One region of the Planococcus sp. 11815 genome, then DNA from elsewhere that is predicted to be linked to it. Evidence: riboswitches for the same ligand, from Rfam matches in the RefSeq annotation. Region 1 holds a riboswitch; each other region holds the start of a gene.
The links. A riboswitch is a leader RNA that binds a small molecule or an ion and turns the genes downstream of it on or off. The one in region 1 is predicted to bind cobalamin.
Positions count from the first base shown of each region.

Region 1 (4,207 bases):
ATCATTTGACGTCGAACACGAAAGGCTTCCTGTCGAGCGGCATCAAATGGAATTTCACAAAATTCCTGATCGATCCAAATGGCAAAGTCGTAGCGAGGTTCGCACCGAAAGATACACCCGATTCAATGCACAAAGACATCCAGAAAGTGCTCGGCGCCTAAACACCTTTGTTCACGAAAGCTGCCGAATGTGGTAAGCTGAACGTCACGATGAGTGAACGGGAGTGAAAGAAATGGGCAAAGCAAAAGCGAAATCAAAAAGCGGCGTAGGCCAAGGAACCGGCAAAAAAGGCTGGAACCGTTGGGAAAAAGGCAAGAACAAGGCCAAGAGTTTCAAGCCGTATACAAGCAAAGACAATAAAGAAGCCACGAACCAAAAAGGAAAACAGCCAGAAGCTGAATCTGAATGGGTCGATGGATAACAAAAACCGCGCAGGTAATTGCGCGGCCTTTTTATTTCCTGGGAAATAGAAATGACGGAAGAAAGCGGAGGGGTTTTGCGGCAGCTACTCTAAAGCGAGGCATCGAAAACTCATTGAAAGAACAAACCAAGCTTCGGAACGATTGCATGAGAAAATCCTGCCTATCTTGTTGATGCTTATCTCAAGAAGCGATTCCCCCACTAGCCGGCAACTATCTATAGGAGCAGATCTAATTAAACACATACTGAGCAACGAAATCTCTAAGCCGCCGAGCGCAAAAGGGTGAGCCGAAGCGATAAGACAGGCGCTCTTCCTGGCTTACTGCGAAAGGCCAACCCAAAGCCCAGCGGCGAGTACCAAGATGATACATAACTAGAACACCGGAACGATTTCACAATAAATCTCTCGCTATCCAATTACATGCTCAATCCGGGAAGCGATTCCCCCACTAGCCGGCAACTAACTAAAGAAGCAGCTCCGATTAAACGCACATAGAACAACGAAGTCTCCGAGCCGCCGAGCGCAAAGGGGTGAGCCGAAGCGATAAGACAGGCGTTCTTCCTGGCTTATTGCGAAAGGCCAACCCAAAGCCCGGCGGCGATTAATAAAATGAAGCACAAGAAGAACACAGAAACGATTCCACAATCAAACTCTCACTACCTCATTACATGCCCAATCTGGAAAGCGATTCCCCCACTAGCAGGGAACTCATTAAAGAAGTAGATTTAATTAAACACACACGAATCTATGAAATGTTTTAGCCGGCCAGCGACAAGGGTGAGCCGACGCAGTAAGACAGACGGTCTTCCTGGCTTACTGCCAAAGGCCAACCCAAAGCAGGCTGGCGACTGCCAAGATGATGCACAATCACAACACCATATCGGTTCTACAAGCAAACTCTCGCTATCTTCACAGAAACAGAAAATTTAAAGAACCTCGTATCAAAAAATAACTACAAATTGAAAGTTTTATACGAAAAACACGCCAGTGACTAGACCCTTTTTCACTTTCTGCAGGAAGTGCGAGAAAATCCTTGCGGCGAAATTGGAACTGGTCTATAGTGAAACTACAAGATTTGGTGATGATGTAAAAATTCAACACCATATATAGTGATACCGCAACAAAGGTGCCCAATATGGGCTGAATAGGGAATCCGGTGAAATCCCGGAGCTGTTCCCGCAACTGTAAGCGCAGACGAACCATGAAATCCACTGTCCAATGGACGGGAAGGGCATGGGGAGAGTGACGCGCGAGCCAGGAGACCTGCCTTTGTTGTCGTTTTGCACTTCTCCGGGAATTGGGAAGGATGACAAAGGTTTGGTTTGTGTGGCCCACGTGTGCCCACCTAATTAACTTGCGTTTATGCCCCCATTCTCTCCGGAGAGTGGGGGCTTTTGTGTTTTCAAAAGGAGGAAGTCAGCATGCATAGAAAACAACTTCCGGCCGGCGTATCCAGGACCATCCAGTCCCGGCTCGTCTTGCCGCCGGATACCAATCATATGGGCACGATTTTCGGAGGCACCGTCCTCGCATATATCGATGAAATCGCGGCTATCGCGGCAATGAAACATAGCCAGCGTGCAGTCGTCACTGCCTCGATTGACAACGTCAATTTCCTGTCCTCGGCGAAAGTCGGCGATATCCTGATTCTAGAAGGCGTCGTCATTTCGACAGGACGTACTTCGATGGAAGTATACGTCAAAGCAGAATGTCAGCACATCGAAAGCGGCACGCGCAGCCTTACGACCACCTCGATTTTGACGATGGTGGCAGTAGATGCAGAAGGCCGCCCGACGCCGGTCGCGAGCGTAGTGCCGGAAACAGAAAATGAAAAACGACTGTTTGAGAATGCACAAGAACGAAAAGAACGCCGAATGATCGCAAACGAATATGCAAAGGAGCTGTGTTGAAATGACTTTAGGAGCAGTAGAACGCGATAGAAAAATACAAGATGCACTTGACCGTGTGTCGATGGACGAACCGCATTGGACGTTTGAGGCAGCAGGATTATATTTGGAGAAATTATACGAGCAAGCGGCACAAACACGCGGCTACAGCGCAGCGAACAAATACGATGATTTTTATGGATTGATTTACGGGCTGAGTCGAGTTGGCATTTATTCGAAAGATTTGTTGGAAGCTTACTCCGAGGACGAAATTCGCCTACTAGGAAAAGAAATCGCACCAGAGCGCGATGAATTGTTCAATTACATAGGATTATTCTTGCTGGCGGACCGTTATTTGGCAAAAGACTATGACGGCCGGGTTTGGGAATTGCCGCAGGAGCGCTTTCTCATCATCGCAATGACTTTGATGCAAAAAGAACCGAAAGTGCGCCGTTTGGAACTCGTCAAGGAAGCGTATTGGGCGATGAGCAATTTGTATATGACAGTGGCGACGCCGACTTTATCGAATGCTGGTAAAAGCTTCGGACAAATGTCTTCGTGCTTTATCGACACCGTGGCGGATTCGCTTGATGGGATCTACCAGAACAACTGGGACGTTGCGCGCCTAAGTAAAGACGGCGGCGGCCTCGGGGTTTATTACGGAAAAGTACGTGCACTCGGCTCGGACATCCGCAAATTTAAAGGTAATTCATCCGGCGTCATCCCGTGGATTCGCCTGCTTAATGACACCGCCGTCAGTGTCGACCAGCTCGGCCAGCGCCAAGGCGCAGTGGCAGTGTATCTAGATGTCTTCCATAAGGACATCATGAATGGCTTCTTGGATTTGAAAACAAACAACGGCGATGAGCGCCGCAAAGCACACGATATTTTCACGGGCGTGTCGATTCCGGATTTGTTCATGAAAAAGCTGCAAGAAACAGATGAAAACGGACGCAGCATCGGCGAATGGCATACGTTCTGCCCGCATGAAGTGAAGCAAGTGATGGGTTGGAAAGACGAGCAGGGCAATTTGCTTGGCTTGGAAGATTTCTATGACGAAACGGATCGTAAATACTTCACGGAAAAATACGAAGAAGCAGTCAACCATCCTTTATTGGCAAGAAAATCGTTCCGTGCAATGGACGTTATGGCGCGCATCATGGTATCGCAGCTCGAAACTGGTACTCCGTATATGTTCTACCGCGACGAAGTGAACCGTGGAAACCCGAATAAGCACTTGCGCGGCATCGGCAAAACATCCATCTATTGCAGCAATCTATGCAGCGAAATCGCCCAGAACATGTCTCCAACTGAGATCATTAAAGAATACAAAGACGAAGAAGGCAATTTGGTCACTGTGAAAAAACCTGGCGATTTCGTCGTCTGCAACCTGTCGTCCATCAACTTGCCGAGAGCAGTGCAAGCGGACGTCTTATCCCGCCTCATCCCCATTCAATTGCGCATGCTCGATAATGTCATTGATTTGAATACCATTTCGGTCGGCCAGGCGGAAGTAACGAATCAAAAATATCGTGCCGTTGGATTAGGGACATTCGGATGGCACCATTTGCTTGCGCTTCGCAGCATCCACTGGGAAACGCAAGAAGCAGTCGATTATGCTGATACCTTATACGAAGAAATCGCTTGGCACGCCATCCGCGCATCAGCGGGGCTGGCAGAAGAAAAAGGCGCATTCAGTGAATTCACAGGTTCTGAATGGCATACGGGCGAGTATTTCGAACGCCGCAGCTACAAGGGAGAGCGCTGGGATGCCTTGCGCCGCAAAGTATCCGCATCCGGCGTGCGCAACGGCTGGATGATGGCGGTCGCACCGAACTCATCGACTGCCAAAATCGGCGGCTCGACAGACGGTATCGATCCTTTATATGCCGTCGAATAC
Region 1 is NZ_CP096991.1:3,185,145-3,189,351, reverse strand. It holds gene M1Q06_RS16005 (glutathione peroxidase) at 1-161, shown strand, start outside; gene M1Q06_RS16000 (DUF3934 domain-containing protein) at 233-421, shown strand; cobalamin riboswitch at 1,529-1,706, shown strand; gene M1Q06_RS15995 (acyl-CoA thioesterase) at 1,843-2,331, shown strand; gene M1Q06_RS15990 (ribonucleoside-diphosphate reductase subunit alpha) at 2,333-4,207, shown strand, end outside.

Region 2 (4,207 bases), 500 kb from region 1:
GCCGTTTCTGTTGGATAAGGAACAGACCGGCAATTTGCGCCACGGGGAAGAATCGTTCATGCTCACGACCAAAGCACATGAACTCATCATGACGGAAAGCCGTTTCAAAGTGCGCTATGACTTAGCGCTCGGAAACGATTTTGCCGGCGAATACGAAATGGAAATACAGTTTATGGAGGGAACCAAATGAACGCAGTAGAACAAGTACAGCAAAACATTAAACAGGCGATCGCCGAAGCGGTCCAAAAAGCGGGACTTACAGAAGAACCGGTTCAGGTCCAATTGGAATCGCCGAGAGATAAAGCGAACGGCGATTACGCAACAAACGTGGCCATGCAATTGACGCGTCTTGCGAAAAAGCCGCCGCGCGCAATCGCAGAAGCCATCGTGGAAAACTTGGACACCCAGTCAGCGAATATCGAAAAAGTCGAAATCGCAGGCCCTGGCTTCATCAACATCATCATCAAAAAAGATTATTTGAACGATGTCATCAAAACTGTACTTGAGCAAGGCGAAGAGTATGGCCGCTCGAACTCCGGCAACAGCCAGCGCGTCCAAGTCGAGTTCGTCTCTGCGAACCCGACAGGCGATCTTCATCTGGGTCACGCACGCGGTTCCTCTGTTGGCGATTCGATGTGCAATATCCTGGACCTTGCCGGCTATGACGTGTCCCGTGAGTATTACATCAACGATGCGGGCAACCAGATCAATAATTTGGCTTTGTCGATTGAAGGGCGTTATTTCGAAGCGCTTGGCAAAGGTGAAAGTATGCCTGAAGATGGCTACCGCGGGCAAGACATTATCGATATCGCTGCGGCACTCGTTGAAGAGCACGGTGATAAATTCCTTCATATGACAGAACAAGAACGTTATAAAGCATTCCGTGAACACGGCTTGAAAGTGGAGCTTGCGAAATTGCAGAAAGACTTGGCCGATTTCCGCGTCCATTTCGATGTGTGGTATTCGGAAACTTCCCTTTACGAAAACGGCAAGATCGACGCGGCATTGAAAAAACTGCGCGACAATGGCCATATTTACGAAGAAGACGGCGCCACTTGGTTCCGCTCGACAACATTCGGCGATGACAAAGACCGTGTGCTTATCAAAAACGATGGCACCTACACCTATTTGACGCCGGATATCGCTTACCACGAAGACAAAATCCAGCGCGGCTTCGACAAGCTCATCAATATTTGGGGAGCTGACCACCATGGCTACATCCCACGCATGAAAGCAGCAATCGAAGCGCTTGGCTACGACCGCGATACGCTTGAAGTGAGCATCATCCAAATGGTGCAATTGTATAAAGACGGCGAGAAAATGAAAATGAGCAAACGTACCGGTAAAGCCGTGACGATGCGCGAATTGGTCGACTTGGTCGGCCTAGACGCGGTCCGTTATTTCTTTGCGATGCGCTCCGGCGATTCCCATATGGATTTCGACTTGGATTTGGCCGTTTCCCAGTCCAACGAAAACCCGGTTTATTATTCCCAGTACGCACATGCGCGCATCTGCTCGATCTTGCGCCAGGCAGCGGAGCAGAACTTCACCGCTTCGACTGAGCATCTGGAGCTGTTGACGGACGAAAAGGAAATCGAAGTATTGAAGAAAATCGGCGATTTCCCACAAGTCATCGCAGATGCTGCAAAACTCCGTGCGCCTCACCGCGTCACGACTTATATCCATGAACTGGCGTCGAACTTCCACAGTTTCTATAACGCCAATAAAGTATTGGATGCTAGCAATGAAGAATTGACGCGTTCGCGCCTTGCCCTGATCGAAGGGGTTAAGACGACACTCGCAAATGCCTTGAAGACAGTCGGCGTCCAAGCTCCTGAAAAAATGTAGAAGACAACTAGAGCTTTCGGTGTATAATGGAGTCATCAAATCAACTGAATAGCAATCATGAAGGTGCTTATGTCTAAGAACATGAGTTAAAAGGGAAGCCGGTGCAATTCCGGCGCGGTCCCGCCACTGTATGTGAGAGCAAACTGCAAGGCCACTAGGAGATCCCGGGAAGGCGCAGCAAGCGATGACCACAAGCCAGGAGACCTGCCTTCATGAACACCGAACCGAAAGCTTGCGAGGACAGGCCGGACGCGCTTGTTTTTTGCGAACCCGTCCTGTAAGTCCTCTGCATCCTTTATGCAGGGGACTTTTTTAATGAAATGTGGAAGCGGCTGTTCAGCTCCGACAGGTATAAGACAATCTGGCGAAGCGGCGCTTTTTGCCGCACAGCCAGAGTGGCTTATGACCCGAGGAGCTAGGCGCTGGAACTAGCCACCAAGAAAAGCGTAAGCGGCTGAATGGAGGCTAAGCTAAATGCGCGACGTCCTGTCGCAACGCTTAGCTGACTCACATCCTGTGAGCCCCCGAGCGAGCGCTTGGTAGGGAAAAAACAAAACACCAGGAGGAATAAGGATGAAAAATATATGGAAATTCGGGACGGCTGCAGGAATGGCCGCAATTGTACTGGCTGGATGCGGCGACGAAGCGGCACCTGTCGAAGATCAAGATGTAGAAACACCGGCTGAACCGCCGTCGGAAGTAGCGGAAGCGGAATTCCCGGTTACCTTAGTCGATGCAATGGGCGATGAAGTAGTCATCGAAGAAGAACCGGAATCATTTGTTTCGATGATTCCTTCTAATACAGAAATCGCCTATGAGCTTGGGCTGGGCGAAAAAATGGTCGGCGTTTCGGATTTCGACAATTATCCGGAAGAAGTAGCAGATCTAGAAAAAATCGGCGGCCAAGAATTCAATGTAGAGAAAATCATCAGCCTGCAGCCGGATGTCGTTTTGGCCCATGAATCAGGGCTTGGCATGGGAACTGAAGGATATCAGCAGCTGCGTGATGCCGGATTGAATGTCTTTGTCGTAGAAAACGCAGAAACATTTGATGAAGTATATGAAACGATTTCCGTCATAGGCCAAGTGTCAGGCGCAGTGGAAGCAGCAGACGGGTTAATCGAGGAAATGGAAGCGCAAGTCGCGGAAGTTGAAGAACTGGCGGCTGGTGTCGACGAATCCAAATCGGTCTTCGTAGAGATTGGCAGCGAACCGGAACTTTATACAGCCGGTACAGGTACGTTCATCCATGAAATGCTGACAATGATTCAAGCTGAAAATGTCGCAGGAGGCGAAGAAGGCTGGATCAGCATGGATCCGGAAGCAGTTGTTGCGGCAAACCCTGAAATCATCATCACCACAGAAGGCGGTTATATCGAAAATGCTGCTGAATTGATCAAAGAGCGCAGCGGTTATGCAGATGTGACGGCCGTGCAAGAAGATGCCATTTATGAATTGAACCCTGATACTGTCACGCGTCCAGGCCCGCGTTTGACGGAAGGCTTGATGACTTTGGCAGAAGTGATTTATCCGGAGACATTCAGTGAGTAAATCTGCACTCGCCTATGTAGTCTCCCTGATTTTATTGGGCGGGGCAGTAGTGCTCGGAGTGACGGTCGGGACGGTGCCAATTTCACCGGCGGTTATCTGGAACCCTTCATCGGACGAAGCAGCTGCGAATATTTTATGGAATATCCGCATGCCGCGTGTGGTGCTTGCGGGACTAGTCGGTGCGGCACTTGCGATTGCGGGCGCAGCTTTTCAAGGCTTGCTGAAAAACCCGCTCGCTGATCCATATACTTTGGGAGTGTCGTCCGGTGCCGCTGTCGGTGCCGTGATGACGCTTTTTTTCGGCATCTCCATTCCGTTTCTTGGCCTGTTCACCTTGCCGGTCATCAGCATGATCGGCGCTTTGATCACGATGCTCGCCGTCATGGGTTTTGCACGGCTTGTCGACCGGTCGATGAAGATGGAAACAGTTATTTTGACCGGCATCATCTTCAGTTCATTCCTGGGGTCGATCATGTCTTTGATGATTGCGTTGACCGGTGAAGAACTGCGGCAGATCATCGGCTGGCTGCTTGGCAGCGTGTCGATGCGCGGCTGGCCCTATGTCCAGATGGCGCTGCCGTTTGTGCTTGTCGGTTCATTCGTCTTATGGCTTTACCGCCGTGAATTAAACGCGATGCTATTCGGTGAAGAACGTGCACAACATTTGGGTGTAGACGTCAGGAAGAGCAAGATGGCGATTTTGATCGGCGGATCGGTCCTGACGGGATCAGCAGTTGCAGTATCTGGAACCATCGGCTTTGTTGGCTTGGTCGTCCCGCACATCACGCGCCTCGTATGGGGCTCTGAC
Region 2 is NZ_CP096991.1:2,680,872-2,685,078, reverse strand. It holds gene M1Q06_RS13495 (DUF1934 domain-containing protein) at 1-190, shown strand, start outside; gene argS (arginine--tRNA ligase) at 187-1,848, shown strand; cobalamin riboswitch at 1,893-2,074, shown strand; gene M1Q06_RS13485 (ABC transporter substrate-binding protein) at 2,422-3,399, shown strand; gene M1Q06_RS13480 (FecCD family ABC transporter permease) at 3,392-4,207, shown strand, end outside.
Region 2: another riboswitch for cobalamin. It lies ahead of M1Q06_RS13485 (ABC transporter substrate-binding protein); the one in region 1 lies ahead of M1Q06_RS15995 (acyl-CoA thioesterase).

Region 3 (4,207 bases), 980 kb from region 1:
GAGCGTTTAACGCCTCTGTCAAATTTGTTGGTAGCATATTGAACTCCTCCTCTATCTTGTTTAGCGTCATTATAGCATGTGCGTTTATTAATCAATAAATGACATACTGCTTTTGCTGCCCCTTATCAATAATGTTGGCAAGGAAAAGGGAAGCACGTTCTCACTCGGGATCCTTTATGGCTAATTATTTTTCAAAAATATTTTTAATTTTCTAAAAATATGTTTAAAAGTTAAACAATTGGAAATTATAGTAAAGACACATTTGAGAAGGAGGGGAGGCACATGTTTGACACGAATTTGGAATTAGGCATTGTGTTGTTTCTGTTTATTTTCGCTTTGGTTGTTTCTTTAATGCTTATATCACAAAAGAGAAAAAATTAGGAGGCAGATTAACTATGTCGATAAAATCGTTTGAGAAAGTCTTCATGTTAGTAGCAGTGGCCATTCTTTTGGTTTCATCAGCATTCAGTTCTGTAGGCGCTGCTCAAGCTGAAGGTCCAATGTTTGAAAAAGGGACCTCGAATGTTAGTCAAAAGGAATTTAATCAAATCAGAAATACCTTGAAAAAAACGGATGAATACCAAGTTTATAAAAAGATTAGTAAAATCAATGCCATCTCCACTGATAACATCATCATCAACACAGTCCCAGGTCCTAAAGGCGATATCGCATATGTCGAATTTATCTTCGATGAACTTGCTAAACAAAGCGAAAACTTGGCTTACGTGCAATTCACGTATGATGTAGCGAACCGTGATGTCATCACAGACCAAGCCCTCTTTGCTAAACAAATGGATGGCGACAATATCAATATCCAGGCAGTCTTCAACCTAGACGGAAAACAAACTGAAGTTTACAACGTAACGGTCGATAATGAAGGAGGCCTTTGGGATCAAGATGGTTTAGAAGTAAGCCATGAAGATTTTGTGGCCAATGCAGAAAAGAACATTAAAGGCGCTAGTCAAAATGCCAGTGACAATGGCAACGAGTTTGTTGCGTATGCTTCTTTTTGTGAATATGCAGTAGGTGCTCTTTGCGGAACGGGCGGCGGTGTGGCGTGTTACGCTCTTGCTGGCGCGTTAGGAATCACAACAGGCCTTGGCGGTCTTGGCCTTGCTGCGATATGTGCGCTTGTAGGAAGTGTTGGCTGCACAGCCGCTACTGATCAAATCTGCAATTAATGACTTGAATACTTCATTTATTCAAAGCAAAAAAGAGCAGCGACGTCGCTGCTCTTTTTTATTTGATAGAAAATCTAATTTGCCATTTTTCTCAAGAGAATAAATGTTATTGTTCTTGTTCATTGCTTTCATAATCAATGATGACTTTCTTGCAAGATTCACACAGAAAAGCATCGACATGGTTGATGGAAAAACGGCTTTGTTCCGATAACAACACAGAACCTTTAGTCAGGCTCGGCTCAGCACTCAGTTTGGATACTTTCGGCACCCATGCGAGTCTTGTGCCACTCTGGATAAATCCTTTTTTCATTTCCGATTGGCAAAATGGGCATGTCAGGCCATTGTGATTTTCCATAGTTCCCCTCCTTAAAGTTTTGCGATAACACTCATTTCCCTGCTATTGTTCAATTACCCTCAAAAATTAGGCATATGCCCAGCTGATAAAACTTTCCTCCCCCTTCCCCCTATTCTAACGACTCATGCTCTAAACATTTTCGTCCAGCCCTCCTAAATCCAAATCAAAAGTGCTACACTGAAACTAAGTAAATAATCATGCAGGGAAAAGGTGCTGATTCGTCAGCGTAACAGGGAATCCGGTGAAAATCCGGAGCTGTTTCCGCAACTGTAAGTGCGTATGAAATAAGAGATGCCACTGGGGAGACCCGGGAAGGCCTTAGAGTAAAGCGATGCACAAGCCAGGAGACCTACCTTTTTCTGAACGTATTTTTGCTCTTCGGAAGATAAGAGGATCTACGGCAACTTTTTCCTATGGACAGCCTTGTGCTGGATATTCGCAATCGTGCCACTCTCTTCGTTGAGAGTGGCTTTTTTTGTCTCTTTTTGAAAGCGATACGTCTGCTGATATTTACGGATTCTATCCAGGAGGTGAACAAATGAAAAAAGACATGCGCTACCTGTGCTACCCGTTCATGCGGGAAAGCGCTTCGACGGTCGATTTCGAGATCCGCACCGATTCCTTGACGACACGGATCGGCGAAGCCATCGCGGTCAACGATGTCCCGCAAATCATCGATGATTTGCGCTGCCTGCAGCCGATGGTTTATCACTTGAACGGCTCGGTGCGCGGGAAAATCGCGATTACCGAACAAGACCTCGCCGAGCTCAGCGACTTGTACGACCGCTACGTGGCGGAAGTGAAAGAGGAAATCGGCCAGTTCGTCCTGCCGCAAGGAACCCACGCTGCGTGCATTCTTCACGTCTGCCGCAGCGAAGCGAAAAAGTCCGTCCGCGCCCTGCACCATGTGATGCTTGAGCGCGAAGTGCCGGAGCATTTGATGGACTATGCCAACCTGCTCGCCAATGTCTTTTTTGTCATGGCCGTGTATGCCAATAAGCAGCACGGCGTCGATGAAATCCCATTCGTCAGCAAATCCTATCCAACAAAACGCATGAAGAAAAAGGAGACTCACTCGTGAAAATCAAATCATTTCTCTTACTCAGCATTCCACTCTCTTTAACACTCGGTGCTTGCCAAGATGATACTGCCGAAGTACCGGCAACAGACGAAACAACAGAAGAAACGCCAACTGAAACTGCAAGCGACGCACCGTACACGGTCACCGATGACCGCGGCGAAGAACTCGAATTCGAGCAAGCGCCTGAAACGATCGTGTCGCTCATCCCGAGCAACACCGAGATCGTCTTTGCACTCGATTCCGGCGATCAATTGGTCGGCGTTACCGACTATGACAACTACCCGGAAGCGGCACAGGACATCGAACGCGTCAGTGATTCCGTGGAATTCAATGCCGAGAAAATCATCCAGCTCGACCCGGATGTCGTTTTGGCTTATTCAACCGGCGAGGCACCGCCTGCCCTTTCCCAACTTGAAGATGCCGACATTCCGGTATTCGTTATCGAATCGGCTACTTCATTCGATGAAGTATACGGCGATATCGAACAAATCGCCTCTGTTCTTGCCAAGGAAGAAAAAGGCGCTGAAGTGATCGAAGGCATCCAAACGCAAATCGAAGATGTCCAAGAACGCCTTGCAGCGGTCGAAGAGCAAAAAGAAGTGTACGTGGAAATCAGCCCGTCTCCAGAAATCTACACAACCGGCAAATCGACGTTCATGCAGGAAATCCTTGACCACGCCCAAGTAACCAATGCCTTTGAAGATCTTGAAGGATGGCCGAGTATCTCCGAAGAAGAAGTCATCACCCGCGATCCCGAAGTCATCTTGACGACCGTTTCTTACGTCGAAGATGCGGTCGGCGATATCGAAGCACGCGACAGCTGGTCTGCCGTAGAGGCAATCGAAAACGACGAAGTGCACTTCATCGATTCCGACATCACTTCCCGCCCTGGACCGCGCATCGGCGAAGCGGTGCAGTTGGTGGCGGAAACGGTGTATCCTGAATTAATGGAATAGATCTATTCATTTGTACTTCAGTCAATAAGAGCAGGCATGTTTTAAGCTATGGCAGTGTTTATCAATTTCCGAGTAATAACGGCACGAGTGCTGCTCTCCCTCTATTTCAGAGGCAATGAATAATCTATTCATCAATAAAAAAACGCAACCGATCAAACCGGTTGCGTCTTTTTCTATTCATAATCCTGCTTCATCACGGATGTCCTGTTCGGTGATCGACCCGCCTTTCCCAGTGCCTTTGACATCTTCAAGTTTAACGCCCAGTTCTTTGGCTAGATGGCGCAGTCTCGGCGATACGCGGGTAAAGCTCGCGGTCTCTTGTGCCGCTTCGTTTTCTTCCGCCTGTTCGAGGTGGACTTTTTCAGAAGCCCCCGTGTTCTCGGCAGCTTGTCCTTTCGGATCGATAACTGCAAGCAATGTGCCGGCTTTCGCGGAATCTCCGCGCTTCACGTGAATCTTCTTCACCGTTCCGCTCGTTTCGGCACGAATTTCTGACACCGCTTTTTCCGTTTGCACTTCACACAACACGGCGCCTTCTTTGACGTAATCTCCCTCGTCCACGAACCACAGGACAATCAAGCTCTCATCGGTATCTTCAGACAGCTTCGGCAAAGTCACATCATGCATCCAATCG
Region 3 is NZ_CP096991.1:838,420-842,626, reverse strand. It holds gene M1Q06_RS04270 (ferritin) at 1-37, opposite strand, end outside; gene M1Q06_RS04265 (halocin C8 precursor-like protein) at 396-1,181, shown strand; gene M1Q06_RS04260 (PF20097 family protein) at 1,288-1,536, opposite strand; cobalamin riboswitch at 1,728-1,907, shown strand; gene M1Q06_RS04255 (hypothetical protein) at 2,075-2,617, shown strand; gene M1Q06_RS04250 (ABC transporter substrate-binding protein) at 2,614-3,573, shown strand; gene M1Q06_RS04245 (biotin/lipoyl-containing protein) at 3,751-4,200, opposite strand.
Region 3: another riboswitch for cobalamin. It lies ahead of M1Q06_RS04255 (hypothetical protein); the one in region 1 lies ahead of M1Q06_RS15995 (acyl-CoA thioesterase).